4 regions of the Lysinibacillus irui genome follow, and region 3 is predicted to be linked to each of the others. Evidence: riboswitches for the same ligand, from Rfam matches in the RefSeq annotation. Region 3 holds a riboswitch; each other region holds the start of a gene.

What was found. Region 3 has a riboswitch for thiamine pyrophosphate ahead of thiW (energy coupling factor transporter S component ThiW). Riboswitches for the same ligand answer to the same signal wherever they lie in the genome.
Region 1: linked by a shared signal. The riboswitch ahead of OU989_RS11555 (ABC transporter substrate-binding protein) and the one ahead of thiW (energy coupling factor transporter S component ThiW) in region 3 are both predicted to bind thiamine pyrophosphate.
Region 2: linked by a shared signal. The riboswitch ahead of thiC (phosphomethylpyrimidine synthase ThiC) and the one ahead of thiW (energy coupling factor transporter S component ThiW) in region 3 are both predicted to bind thiamine pyrophosphate.
Region 4: linked by a shared signal. The riboswitch ahead of thiM (hydroxyethylthiazole kinase) and the one ahead of thiW (energy coupling factor transporter S component ThiW) in region 3 are both predicted to bind thiamine pyrophosphate.

What each region holds. Positions count from the first base shown of each region.
Region 1 is NZ_CP113527.1:2,292,584-2,296,317, forward strand. It holds gene OU989_RS11545 (ABC transporter permease) at 1-382, opposite strand, end outside; gene OU989_RS11550 (thiamine-binding protein) at 382-672, opposite strand; gene OU989_RS11555 (ABC transporter substrate-binding protein) at 673-1,668, opposite strand; TPP riboswitch at 1,826-1,936, opposite strand; gene parC (DNA topoisomerase IV subunit A) at 2,065-3,734, opposite strand, start outside.
Region 2 is NZ_CP113527.1:198,363-202,096, reverse strand. It holds gene OU989_RS00995 (catalase) at 1-533, shown strand, start outside; gene thiC (phosphomethylpyrimidine synthase ThiC) at 652-2,430, opposite strand; TPP riboswitch at 2,571-2,685, opposite strand; gene OU989_RS00985 (AEC family transporter) at 2,764-3,693, opposite strand.
Region 3 is NZ_CP113527.1:782,055-785,788, forward strand. It holds gene OU989_RS03675 (VWA domain-containing protein) at 1-1,201, shown strand, start outside; gene thiW (energy coupling factor transporter S component ThiW) at 1,804-2,304, opposite strand; TPP riboswitch at 2,397-2,504, opposite strand; gene OU989_RS03685 (MFS transporter) at 2,570-3,734, opposite strand, start outside.
Region 4 is NZ_CP113527.1:3,271,029-3,274,762, reverse strand. It holds gene thiE (thiamine phosphate synthase) at 1-610, opposite strand, end outside; gene thiD (bifunctional hydroxymethylpyrimidine kinase/phosphomethylpyrimidine kinase) at 600-1,424, opposite strand; gene thiM (hydroxyethylthiazole kinase) at 1,412-2,179, opposite strand; TPP riboswitch at 2,261-2,359, opposite strand; gene mbcS (acyl-CoA synthetase MbcS) at 2,550-3,734, shown strand, end outside.

The sequences.
Region 1 (3,734 bases), 1.5 Mb from region 3:
CAAGGCAAATAATAATGAGCTTTGGTAATAAGCCAAAGCCAAACCATATTATGAGCAGCGGTGCTAAGACAAGTATTGGGATATTTTGCGACATGATCAAAATCGGATAAAACAACTCCCGAATAAACAAAAATCGATGCAACACAATAGCTACCGTTAATCCACAACCAATACCAATAGCAAGACCTAATATGGCCAATTGCACCGTAGCCAAAGCATGTGGTAAAAAGGTTGGATACGATTGAAAGCCTTCCATCAGAATACGACTTGGTGCAGGTAGAAGCCAATGGGGAACTTCAGCCACATGCACGACTAGTTCCCAGATGAATAAGAGGAAGGCGATAAAGATGATCGTCCTTCCCTTTTGAAACGCTTGTTTCATTACTGATATTTCTCCGTTAATGTATCCATGGTAATACCAGTTGGCTGATAGAGTATTTTCACTTGTGTAATCACATTAATAGCACCAAGCTCTATCATCTTGTCATTCATTTTCTCAATAAGTTGAAGCAATGTTGACAGCTCACCTTCCATCGTCGTTTCTAGCGGATGTACTTCATATTTCACACCAGATGCATCAATCACAGCAATGGCTGCATCCACATAAGGAATGACATCCTCATATTTCTCTGTTTTCGGGATAATTTGGACACTGATTAATGAATTTGCCATTTATTTGGCCTCCTTTTTAGGTAAGAAATCATTCGTAAAGGCTTGCTTTGCATCAAACTCGCCCTCTAATACCTTGTTGCTAGACATCCAATTAGCATAGTTTTCCCATACAGAAAGCTTTTGCTCTCCCCATTGCTTCGCATCGTCCTGATATTTATCAGCTAACCATTCTTGACTTTTATGCACTAATTCTTTATCTAAGTCAGGTGCCGCTTCTAGTAAAATATCTGCAGCCTCACTCGGATGCTCGATTGCGTATTCATAACCTTTAGAAGCAGCTGCAACAAAGGCTTTTACAACATCAGGATTGTCCTTTATCATTTTTTCATTAGTAGCCAAAACAGGCGTATAATAATCCAACTGATCACTATAATCCGTTAAATACAACATATTAATCTTTTCCCCACGAAGCTCTGCCTCAATACCTGTCCATGCATAATAAATCCACGCAAAATCAATATCTTTTTCCATCATCGTGAAGAAATCTAAATCACCTGCATTGACAATATCTAATTGATTAATATCGGCATTTTCTGTTTGCATTAACGATTGGAGTACCGCTTGCTCTAGTGGGGCTCCCCAACCGCCATAAGTTTTACCTTCGAAATCCTTTGGTGAGGTAATCCCTTTAGAAGCAATCGAAGCAAAGCCCGATGTATTATGCTGAATGATGGCGGCAATCGAAACAAGTGGTACATCCTGGACACGTGCCTGTGTGATGCCTTCCTGATAGCTTACCCCAAATTCTGCCTTACCAGAAGCTACAAGCTGATCTGCTCCCGCTTCCCCTGGCATCATAATATCAACATCTAAGCCTTGTTCCTCAAAATAACCAAGCTTTTTCGCGACATACAGCCCTGTATGATTTGTATTCGGAGTCCAATCCAGTACTACTGACACCTTTTTTAGCTTATCAGTTGCCTGCTTGTCCTCCTTGTCACTACAGCCCACTAATGTTACAAGTGCAGCCAATAGAATAAATAACCATTTTTTCATGCTAGGTCCTCCCAGTTTGTAATATGAAAGTGTTCATAAAGGAATGCGTGTCACCAGAAAGAAAGCGTAAATACGATGGGCAAGAGGTGTTTGAAAATATAAAAAAACGCCTAGGATTCCTCCCAGACGTAAATTGCAATCAATCTTCAAAACTTTGCTTTTTTGAATAGATGTTCCCTACGCTGGTACGAGCCAAATCAGGTTCAAAGGGTCAGCGTCTATCGGACACAATCTCAGCTAGCAACTACTAGCCCCCCTACATTCTTTCGCTATGAACTTTTCGTTGATTATTATACCCATAGTTACTCTTAAAAGACAAGGTACTAATTTGGTTTAACCGTTTTACACCAAAAAAAGCCCAGCTCACAAAAGAGACTGGGCGTTAAAAAAGCTTGGTTATTGTTCCTTTTGGGTCGTTAGAACATGGGAAATAGCCCCATCTGTTGCGATATCCACTTTAAACGATCCATTGGAATGGCGATCAGCACGAGTCAATGCTTGGACATCTAACACCTCTTGCACACCTTTTTCTGTTTCAATAACAATTTGCTCCTCATCTGTTGCTTGAATAACGGCCACAATGCGGTGCGGATTTGCTTTTAATTCTGTTAATACTTTTAGACCACGTTTTGCACGACTGGCTACTTCAACCTCTGCGACATTCATTTTCTTAACAGCCCCACGCTGTGTCACAATGACAACATATTGCGTTTGATCAGGTTGTAGCACATTCACACCGACTAAGGCTTCCCCATCTTTTAGCGTAATGCCCTTTACTCCGCCTGTTTTTACACCTGTTACTGGTAATTCCTCCATTGGGAAACGAATTGAATAAGCCGTATCTGTTGTTAACATCAATTCCACGTCATCCGTCACAAACGCTGCATAGATCATGGCATCGCCAGCCTTCACATTCATCGTTTTAATTGGTTTTGAATAACGTGTCACCGCGTAATCGGCAAGTGGAGAGCGTTTAATTTGACCATCCTTTGTCGCAGTGAAGATGTACGTATTTGGTTGATCAAATGTTTCAAAGCCATATACAGCGATAATTGACTCATCTTCACCCGTTGGCACGATACTTGAAATATGCTGACCAAGATCCTTCCAGCGAATATCTGGCAGCTCATGAACAGGCTGATAAATATAATTGCCTCGATTTGTAAATAGGAGTAAATGGTGCTGTGTATTTAAGGTTGCTTCATACAATAAGTAATCCGAATCCTTCATCGCAAAATCCTGACCATTTGAGGCGGCATGTGAACGTGTCGAAGTACGTTTAATATAGCCATCCTTCGTTACGGTTACGACAACCTCTTCACTTGGTACAAGAACATCTAAGGTAATTTTAATCTCTTCAATTTCTTGCTCAATTCTTGAGCGACGAGGCTCTGTAAAGCGTTTCTTAATATCAAGCAATTCTTGTTTAATGACACGTACAAGCTTTGCCTCACTTTGTAAAATCCCCTCTAGCTTAGCAATCAACCTATTTAGCTCGTCCTGTTCTTGTCGAAGCTCTGTAATGTCTGTATTGGTTAAACGGTATAATTGCAAGCTGACAATCGCCTCTGCCTGTACCTCTGTAAAATCAAACTTCGCCTGTAAATTAAGCTTGGCATCCTTTTTATCATTAGAAGAACGGATTGTTGCAATCACTTCATCTAAAATGGAAAGGGCTTTAATTAACCCATCCACGATATGGGAACGATCCTTCGCCTTTTGTAAATCGTAAATGGAACGGTTCGTGACTACTTCTTTTTGATGGGCAATATAGGCATCCAATAATAATGGTAAGGTCATCATTGTTGGACGACGATTATGAATGGCAATCATATTAAAATTATATGCTACCTGTAAATCCGTTGTTTTAAATAGGTATTGAAGAATTCCTTGTCCTGGTACATCCTTTTTCAGTTCAATGACAACACGTAAGCCAGTTCTATCAGATTCATCACGAATTTCCGCAATCCCCTCAAGACGTTTATCTACGCGTTGCTCATCAATTTTTTTCACAAGATTCGCCTTATTGACATCGTATGGTAATTCTGTGATAACAATTTGCTCTT
Region 2 (3,734 bases), 580 kb from region 3:
CTGGTATTAGCTTCTCACCAGATAAAATGTTACAAGGTCGTATCTTTGCATATGCAGATGCACAGCGTTATCGTCTCGGTGTTAACCACTATATGCTTCCTGTTAACGCACCGAAATGTCCATTCCGCACTTTCCACCGTGATGGTGCAATGCGTTTTGATGGCAACCTTGGTTCAACACTAGGTTATGAACCAAATAGCTATGGTGAATGGGAGCATAACTTAGACTATAAAGAGCCTGAATTACGTATCGATGGTCATGCAGGTATTCACGACTTCCGTGAAGACGACAACAATTACTTTGAACAACCAGGTAAACTATTCCGACTTATGACGGCAGAAGAGCAACAACGTCTATTTGAAAATACGGCAAATGATATGGCTTCTGTTGAAGAATTCATCAAGCGCCGTCACATCCTTCACTGCTATTTAGCAGATCCAGCATATGGTGAAGGTGTAGCAAAAGCAATGGGTCTTTCATTAGAAGGTATGGATCTTACAAACCCATATGTAAAACAACCAACAAACGTTTAATATTCCACTTATTATTGATATCCAAATCCAATTTTTACTCCATGTGAATTTTTCACTCACATGGAGTTTTTTAATCACAAAAGGCTTGTGTCGATACTACAACACAAGCCTTTTTACATTATTGATAAATCTGACTACCCGCTTTTTTAAATTCCTCTGCCTTTTCCTTCATACCTCGATGGATCGCTTCTGTCGTATTCAAGTCTTTTTCTTTAGCATAATTTCGAATATCTTGTGAAATTCGCATACTACAGAACTTAGGACCACACATAGAGCAAAAGTGTGCTGTTTTTGCTCCTTCTGCTGGCAAAGTCTCATCATGATACTCCACCGCTCTTTCTGGATCGAGAGATAGATTGAATTGATCACGCCAGCGGAATTCAAAACGTGCTTTTGATAGTGCATCATCTCGGCGTTGTGCACCAGGATGCCCCTTCGCTAAATCTGCCGCATGTGCCGCTATTTTATACGTAATTACTCCCACTCGAACATCCTCGCGATTAGGTAAGCCAAGGTGCTCCTTTGGTGTCACATAGCAGAGCATTGCTGTCCCAAACCAGCCAATCATCGCTGCCCCAATAGCCGATGTAATGTGGTCATAGCCTGGAGCAATATCCGTTGTAAGTGGACCTAACGTATAAAAAGGCGCCTCCTTACAAACTTCTAATTGCTTGTCCATGTTTTCTTTAATCAGATGCATCGGTACATGACCTGGCCCCTCCACCATCACTTGAACATCATGTTTCCACGCAATCTGTGTTAGTTCACCTAGTGTTTCAAGCTCTGCAAATTGGGCTTCATCATTGGCGTCTGCAATTGAACCTGGACGTAGGCCATCACCTAAAGAAAAAGCAACATCATAAGTCTTCATAATTTCACAGATTTCCTCAAAATGAGTATAAAGGAAATTCTCTTGATGATGATATAAACACCACTGTGCCATAATAGAACCACCACGAGATACAATTCCCGTTACACGATTAGCTGTAAGGGGAACATAGCGTAATAGTACACCTGCATGAATCGTGAAATAATCTACACCCTGCTCGGCTTGCTCAATAAGCGTATCACGGTAAACTTCCCACGTTAAATCCTCTGCTACGCCATTTACCTTTTCCAATGCTTGATAAATTGGCACTGTCCCCACTGGTACCGCTGCATTTCGAATAATCCATTCTCTCGTTGTATGAATATGCTTACCTGTTGAAAGATCCATAATATTATCAGCACCCCAGCGTGTTGCCCATGTCATTTTTTCAACCTCTTCTGCTATAGAAGACGATACCGCGGAATTCCCAATATTGGCATTGATTTTCACATGGAAGTTACGACCGATGATCATTGGCTCCGCCTCTGGATGATTAATATTAGAAGGCATAATAGCGCGCCCAGCTGCAATTTCAGATCGGACAAATTCTGGATCCATATTTTCACGTATCGCTACAAACTCCATTTCAGGTGTAATAATCCCCTGTCTTGCATAATGCAGCTGCGTTACATTTCTCCCTTTTTTTGCTCGTAAAGGCTTTCTTGCCAATTCAGGAAAGACATTTTCATGATTACGCGGATCATCTGCACGACGAAAACCATTATCCTCCGGTTTTATAGAGCGGCCCTCATATGCTTCTACATCTCCTCGCTCTTGAATCCATCCACTTCGTAAGGCAGGTAAACCTTTTGTAATATCTACTTGATAAGATGGATCTGTATAGGGACCACTCGTATCATATACTCGAATAGGGGCGTTTTCTTCATTTCCAAAGCTTCCTGTTGTCGGACTTAATGCAATTTCTCGCATTGGTACTAAAATATCCGGACGGGAACCTTCAACATACACCTTTTTGCTTCCTTCAAAGCTAGACATAATCGTAATGTTCTTTTCACTAATTGCTGACATGAGCTACTTCTCTCCCTTAAATGTTTTTTGTTACAAGGACCGGATCTAGCTCACCCTAACAAATAAATAAAGGCCGAATCCAAAATAATTATTTGGATCCGGCCACGAATGTAAAGGTTGAAATTGCATACACATACTATGCAATAGTTTCTTAACTTTCCCACGCTGGTATGAGCCAGATCAGGTCCAAAGGGTCAAGAAACCTCTAAGCGTTTCCCTCTCAGCCTGACTCATCAGACTCCCCTAGTTAATACTATTTAGTTTGATGCTAGTGTAGCAGATATTACTATGAGATGGAAGTTTTCCATTCATTATTTTTTAATATTCTATTGATTAAGCAAATAATACGTCCGCAAGATAAATCACTATTGTTACCGTTATACAGCTGACAATAGTTGAAAATAAAACAGTTTGGGCAGCTGTTGCCGATTCCACATCGTATTCCAATGCTAGACTAGAGCTATTGCGGGATGTCGGGAAAGCACTGGCTATAAATAGTGATTGAGCGACAACTCCATCTAACCCCAATAAAAAAATAATGGCTAAAGCTACGGCTGGTCCGACAATTAAACGTGTGAAGCAGCTGACGAAAACCGTTTTATTAAACATAGATTTGATTTCAAGCTGCGATAATTGCGCACCTAACGTGATTAGTGCCACAGCAATAAAGCCATCTGCTACATGGTCTATTGGTATTTTAATAAACTGTGGAATACCGATATTAAAATAGTTCATGGCTACACCAATAATCAACGCATGAATGATGGGCATTTTAAAAAAATCTTTAATAATCGTCATTCCTGATTTGGTAGAGGAAATTAAATTATACAAACCATATGTATAAGTTGTCATATTTTGAAAGATTACAAGGATGACCTGAATCGCTACACCAATAGGTTGTGTTACAAAAATCATTTGAGCTACCGGAATGCCATAGTTCCCAGAGTTAATGAGCACAACACTATTTTTAAAAACTGCTGCCTCTGTTTTAACTAAACCAAGCCACTTCGCAAAAAGGTGACTGAGTAGCATTTGGCTCCCAATAAAAAGCACAATAAACAATCCGACCTCTGCCAGTACAGACAGCTCTACACTCGTCTCATATAAATTTACAAAAACAGCTGCTGGCATAAAGCAATATGTAATAAGCTGAGACAACGCTTTTAAATTAAAGCGAAATCTCTTTTGTAAGATAGCACCTACTATAAGTAACACTAAAATAGGTGCAACAATTTGAAAGAAAATCATTCCGAGATACATCATTTCGATGACCCCCTTCCCTTCTTTTATAGTAGTGCCGAATT
Region 3 (3,734 bases):
AGAAGCAGTAGATACGATTTTATCTGTTACACCAGGTGGCGGAACAGAGATTTATAGTTCACTTGCAAAAGCCTATGAAAATCTTGCAGATCTAAAGCTGCAACGTAAGCATATTATTCTCTTAACAGATGGGCAATCACAGTCAGGGAATTATGAAGATTTAATTGCTGATGGGAAAGAGAACGGTATCACATTATCGACTGTTGCGATTGGTCAAGATGCCGACGCAAACTTACTAGAAGCGCTAAGTGACATGGGCAGTGGTCGTTTCTACGATGTTATTGATGAGCAAACCATTCCTTCTATTTTATCTCGTGAAACAGCTATGATTTCCCGTACCTATATTGAGGATAACCCATTTTATCCAGCAATCTATAATGCGGCAGGTTGGAATACACTGTTTGCTAATGGTGTCCCTCAAATGAATGCATATATTGGGACAACAGCTAAACAAGGAGCTACCGTCATTGCAGAAAGTAAGAAGGAAGATCCTGTGTTAGCACAGTGGCAATACGGTCTAGGTAAAACATTCGCCTTTACATCCGATTCTACCGGAAAATGGACAGGAGATTGGGCAAGATGGCAGGATTGGGGGACATTTTGGCAAACACTTATTTCACAAATGCTTCCTAGTTATAATGATGTTGCCTACGATGTGAGATTGGAAACAGATGGTTCCTTTATGATTACAGATCCTACAAATGAAGCAGCATTTTTAGATATTGTAGCAGTTAATGAAGCAGGTGAAGAGCTAGAAACACAACTTGAAACCATTTCGACCTCTCAAGTTCGAGCTACTGTACAGGCTGAACCAGGATTAATTTTCTTCCGTATAGCTGATGAAAAGCAGGCCATATATCAAGCAGGACTAAGCGTTCCTTATAGTGCTGAATATGAACTACTTCCTGTAAATGAACATTTAGTAGAAGAATTAACCAAACAAACTGGTGGATCTGTCTTAAAGGAACCACAAGAAGTTTTCCGTGACTTTGCAAAAAAAGGAGCGGACCGTCAAAACATTGCCTCATGGCTTCTCCTAGCAGGCATGCTACTATTCTTTATTGATATTACAATAAGGCGTTTTGGCTGGAGCTTCCTCACAAAACCGAAGAAAAAAGAACAGCTCGTTGAGGAAAAACCTGTACAGGCAGAAGACACCAATGTTGCCCAATTATTAAAGGGTATGAAAAAAAGATCGTAATATAGTAGAAGCAGTACAAAACGAAACAGTTTTGTACTGCTTTTTTATATTCTTTGAGGTGAATGAAAAAGTAGTCCTCGATTGAGCGGTGAGGGTGAGTGCACTGCAAAGAAGTGTAACTGCTTATAGAGTTGAGGAAAACGCTCCAAGAAGGGGGATCCTCGCTCGAAAAGTGGGGGAAAGCGCTCCAAGGGGTGTAGTATCCGCTCCAAAAGTAAGGGAAAGCGCTCCAAGGGGTGTAGTATCCGCTCCAAAAGTAAGGGAAAGCGCTCCAAGGAGTGGTGTATCCGCTCGAAAAGTAAGGGAAAGCGCTCCAAGGAGACAGGTCTCCGCTCGAAAGTAAGGAGAAGCGCTCCAAGGAGTGGTGTATCCGCTCGAAAAGTAAGGGAAAGCGCTCTAAGGGGTGGTGTATCCGCTCCAAAAGTAAAGGAAAGCGCTCCAAAAAGTGGTGTATCCGCTCATAAAGTAGGGAAAGCGCTCCAAAGAGACAGGTATCCGCTCCAAAAGCAAATGTCCCCGCTCTAAAAGAACAAACAAAGTTATCATCAGATATAATGGAATTTCTCCATCTAATACTATATAAAAACACAGAACCCGTTCACTCAATAAAGTGAAGAATTAAAGCTCTTTACTAGGACGGTCTTCCGCAAACTGTTAGCAATCACTACGCCTAAAAGAGCACCTATAGTACTGGATGTTAAAAAGGCTGGCATGAAGAATAAGGCAGCTACGGAGGTCCCCATTAGTAACTTTGCATAAGGTACAGCGATCAGTGAAGCAAGAATTCCTGTTCCAATGATTTCGCCAATGCCAGCTAACCACATTTTACTGCTGTATTTATAAGCGAGGGCAGCACATAATGCGCCAATAACACTGCCAGGGATCGCTAATAATGATCCTGTCCCTGTAAGGATTCGAATGATGGCAGTAACAAAGGCAATTAGGACTGTAGGAACTGGTCCTAATAGAATTGCACCTACCACGTTAATTGCATGCTGGATGGGAAAGGCACGTGCAATTCCTGTCGGGATGGAGACAAAGGTAGAGCCTGCTACGGCAATAGCTACTAATAAAGCCATGACCGTTAATTTACGAATTGACATCAAGTTCACTCCTTTTGATAAAGTTTCACTAGGGAAATAAAAAGGCCGCTACCTAAAAACAATAGGAAGCGGCCTCGCGTATACAATGATAATAGCAAGTAGCGCCACTTCCCTCCGCTAGTATGAACTAGATCAGGTTCAAAGGGTCCGTATCTAAACATATACGTCTCAGCCTTTTAAAGACTCCCCTAGTGGTTAATTTTATTTAATTAGTTTACCAACATTAATGTAACATACTGCTAAAAATAGTCAATGATTTTTCAGACTACTTTGTATCTGGATGCATTAAATGAGGTGCTTTTTTCAATGTCCAGATAAGAGCAAGGAAGAAACATGCTAATAATATGATGGAGCCAAAAATATACGGGCTGTTCATATTCCAGTCGAATAATAGACCTGCTAATGCTGGTCCAATCATATTACCAAGACTCATATAAGCATTATTCAAGCCTGCAGCAAATCCCTGTTCTTTCTCTGCAAGCTTTGAGATTAGCGTATTAACAGCTGGTCGAATTAGTGTTGTTGCTGTAGAGAAAATAGTTGCTACAACTAATATAAGGGCAAAGCCAGAAACGAATAATATTAAGAAAATAGCAACGGATGCAATAAATAAATTGACTAATACGACTTTCATTTCACCAAAACGATTAAATAGTGGTGTAATAATAAACATTTGTACAACGACCCCAAAAGCACCACCGACAACTAAAATAATCGCGATATCTACGGGTGTGTAATTAAACTTTTCTGTCACGAATAAGGACAAAGTCGTTTGGAAATTAGCAATGCCGAACGAGAACACGAGCATAATTATGAGCATAACAAAATAAGGCATATGTATGGAACGAGCCATTTGCTTCGCCAGATTGTCTTGCTTTTGTTTCTGCTGAGCAGTGTTTGGTTTGGTAGAAGGTAATAAAAAGTAAGATAAAATAGATGCTACAATGGCAGCAGCTCCAGCTGTGAAAAATGGGAAGTGTAAGCTTACCTTTGCCAAAAAGCCACCAATACCAGGTCCTATCATAAAACCAAGAGACATAGCAGCACCTAACATACCCATTCCTTTCCCACGTTCTTCATAGGTTGTGACGTCGGCTACAAAAGCCATAATAGGAGGTGCAACAAATGCAGAACCAAGACCACCTAAAAAGCGTGCTAGAAAGAGCATCCATACGTCTGTAGCAAGGCCAAAGCCGATTTGTGCAAGACCTGTCACGATAAGACCGAAAATAATTAAATTTTTTCGACCATACTGATCCGAAAGATTCCCAGCAATTGGAGAAAATACGAATTGAGCTAAGGCGAACGTTGCAATAAGCATACCTAGAATTTGTCCTGCTGCACCGAATATTTTTAAGTACTCAGGCATGACAGGAATAATAATCCCAATACTCCCCATTGCGATAAACATGTTAAACATTAAAATATAC
Region 4 (3,734 bases), 2.0 Mb from region 3:
TATTTACTGTATGCTTAATATCTATACTTTCACAGATAGCTGAAATAACAGCAATACCATCTGCCCCAGCTTGAAATACGGCGTATGCATTGGTAGGGTTAATTCCACCAATCGCTACAATTGGTAATTCAGGATAGAAATTGTGAGCTTGCTGCAAAAAATTTGTACCACATGGTGATTGTGCATCCCGTTTTGAAGTTGTTGCAAAAATCGGACCAATACCTACATAATCTGCTTGATGGATAATGGCTGTTTCTAGTTCGTCCTGGGAATGCACAGAAACACCAAGAATCATATTACCAATTTTTTTACGTGCTATGCTAACATGTAAATCATCTTGTCCGATATGAACACCGTCCGCACCAAGTCGTAATGCAAGTTCGACATCATCATTGACAATAAAAGGAACGTTATATTGTTGACATAGTTTTTGACATTGACGTGCAAATTGTTCATAGGCAAATCCAGTTAATGCATGGGAACCTTTTTCTCGAAATTGAAACATGGTAATTCCAGCTTGCAACGCTCTCTCTAGTACATGAAGGGGATTCTGATGACTAACATTGCTTGTGCCCATAATAAAATAAAGTTGTAAATCCTCACGTTTCATAAATCAACACCTCACAGGAATCCTTATGCAGTTGATAAGCAAAATGATTTGTTGGTCCATAACCATGACCAATAGATAAATCATGTAAAATTGCTAATTGAATAAATTTTTTAGCTTCGATAATTGCCTTATCCATCGCAAAACCTTGACCAAGAAAAGCAGTGATTGCTGCTGAAAATGTGCAACCTGTGCCATGGGTATTGGACGTTTGAATACGTGGAGTTTGCATAGAAAAAGATTTACCGTTTTGAAAAAATACATAATCAATAGCAAAATTTGGATCTGCTAAATGGCCACCTTTAAGAATGACGCAATGTACACCTAATTGAAAAAAACCTTGAGCTACTTCACGTATATCTGAAACATCATGTATTTTTCTCCCTGTCAGAGCCTCTGCTTCAGGGATATTGGGGGTAACGATCGTAGCAAGTGGTAGTAGAGAAGAGCGCATTGCTTCAATAGCTTCTTGCAGTAATAAGCTTTCTCCACCCTTTGCAATCATTACTGGATCAACAATTAGTGGGATGTTTTGATTATGAATCATATGTGCGATAGCTTTAATAATATCAGAGGAATAAAGCATCCCTGTTTTAATTGCAGCAATTGAAAAATCTTCGATTAAAGCTTGAAATTGTTTTTCAACAAAGGAGTGATCAATAGGGAAAACTCCTGACACACCCATTGTATTTTGTGCTGTCAAAGCTGTAATTACTGAAGTACCAAACACCCCTAATTCCTGAAATGTTTTTAAATCAGCCTGTATGCCTGCACCGCCACCACTATCTGAGCCTGCAATCGTCGTTACAATATGCATGAAGCTTCACCATCCTTCGATATGCGATAAAGAGCATTTAGTAAAGCTATTTGGAAATCACCAATATCTGATGTAAACGCTGACGCCAGTACCGCAGCTTTTTTATAGTAAGTTAATGTGTCCGCTAATTGTCTGTATGGATTATGGCCTGCAATATAGGCGGCACCGCAAATAGCACTAAGTAAACAGCCTGTCCCTGTTACCTCGGTCATTTGCATATTCCCGCCATTTATCCATTGGCTATCCACACCATCTGTTATAAAATCTCGTTCTCCTGTTATGATAACAATGCATTGATAATGTTGGGCTAATAAAATCGCCTCTTCTTCTAAAGCAATGGAGCCATTCCCACTATCGACACCTTTTTGTTGCCAGTCAACATTGGCTATTGCTGCTAGTTCCCCAACATTACAACGAATGACCGAAAAATGTACTTCCTCAAGCAAGTATCGTACCGTTTCTTTTCGATAAGTAGTGGCACCAGCACCGACAGGATCTAAAATGACTGGAATTCCAAGTTTATTGGCCATTTTGCCTGCTAACAACATTGATTCTTTAGTTCGATCATTGAGTGTACCGATGTTAATTAACAAGGCTTGAGCGAGTGCTACCATTTCCTCTACCTCATGGCTATCATCAGCCATAACCGGGGAAGCGCCTATTGCTAATAAACCATTTGCTTGGAAATTTGCTACCACATAATTTGTAATACAATGAATCAGTGGTTGCTGTTGACGGATTGTTTGAAATATCATCGTAGTCCTCCTTTATGGATGGACGTAAGCATGCAAAAAAGGCTCTTTTTGTGTAAAAATGCACGAAAAAGAGCCTTTCATCAATAGATGTTTATTGCTCCCTACGTCAGTATTAACTAACAGGTTCAAAGGGTCAGGTTTTACCTTCTCAACTCTTGACGAGTCCCCCTGCAATCTTGCTTTTAGTTGACCAAAATGTACCATACTTTTCAATTGTATTCAATAGCAAGTTTACCAATCGACAAAATGTGACCGATGCCATATAGCAGAGTATGATAGTTGTCATGACTTTTCCAAAATTAAGCGCAAACCATTGAAAATGCTGAAAAAAGAGTTTTATAATGTGTCATAGCAAAAGGGGGCATTTGCCATGAAGAGACAAGATTTAGTTGCACCAGAATGGTATAACATAACAGATGAAATTGAAAAATATGCTCAAGATACAACAAAAAATGCATTAATTATTTACGAGGAAAATAAGGATGTACAATTTATTACATATGCATATTTACTTGACAGGGCAAATCAAGCTGCACACGTATTCACGATGCAAGGTTTATCAAAAGGTGATGTGATTTTAGTGATGGTACCTCGTTCAGTGGAAGCATATATTGTATATATTGCAGCATTGAAAGCTGGATTAACCATTATTCCGAGCTCAGAAATGCTAAGAACTAAAGACATTGAATATCGCATCAAGCATGCAAATGCTAAAGGAATTGTTGCTTACGAGCCTTATATTGATCAATTTGATCAGGTGAACAATTTACAAGGAATGCAACAATTTGTTATAGGGAAGGCCCATGAACCTTGGCAACCACTTTTAGAAAAAATGCGCATTCAACCTACAACTTACATAAGTTCTTCTCCAACAAAAAGTACAGATACTGCATTCTTAGCTTATACAAGTGGTACAACAGGAAACCCAAAAGCAGCTGTACATACTCATAGCTGGGGCTATGCACATTTACGAACAACAGCACCACACTGGTTAGGTGTGCAAGAAGATGATATTGTTTGGGCGACAGCAGCACCAGGTTGGCAAAAATGGATTTGGAGTCCGTTTCTAGCAACATTAGGGAGTGGCGCTACTGCATTTGTATATAAGGGGAAATTTGATGCATCTACCTATCTAAGGTTACTCGAAAAATTTAAAATAAATGTTTTATGTTGCACACCTACAGAATATCGTTTTATGGCAGCACTAGAACATTTACATGAATTCGATTTAACGGCACTTCGTCAAGCTGTATCAGCAGGAGAGCCTTTGAATAGCGAGGTCATTAACGTATTTTCGAAGACTTTCGATTTGCAAGTCCGAGATGGCTACGGTCAGACGGAAAACACATTACTTGTTGGCACAATGGTTGGAATGGAAGCTAGAATTGGTTCTATGGGAAAACCAACTCCTGGCAATAAGGTTGAAATTATAGACGATTTCGGTAACCCTGTTGCTGTTGGAGAAGTTGGCGATATTGCTGTTCATCGCACCACTCCCGCACTGTTTAAAAAATATTTAAATGACCCGGAACGAACAAATTTACAATTCCGTGGA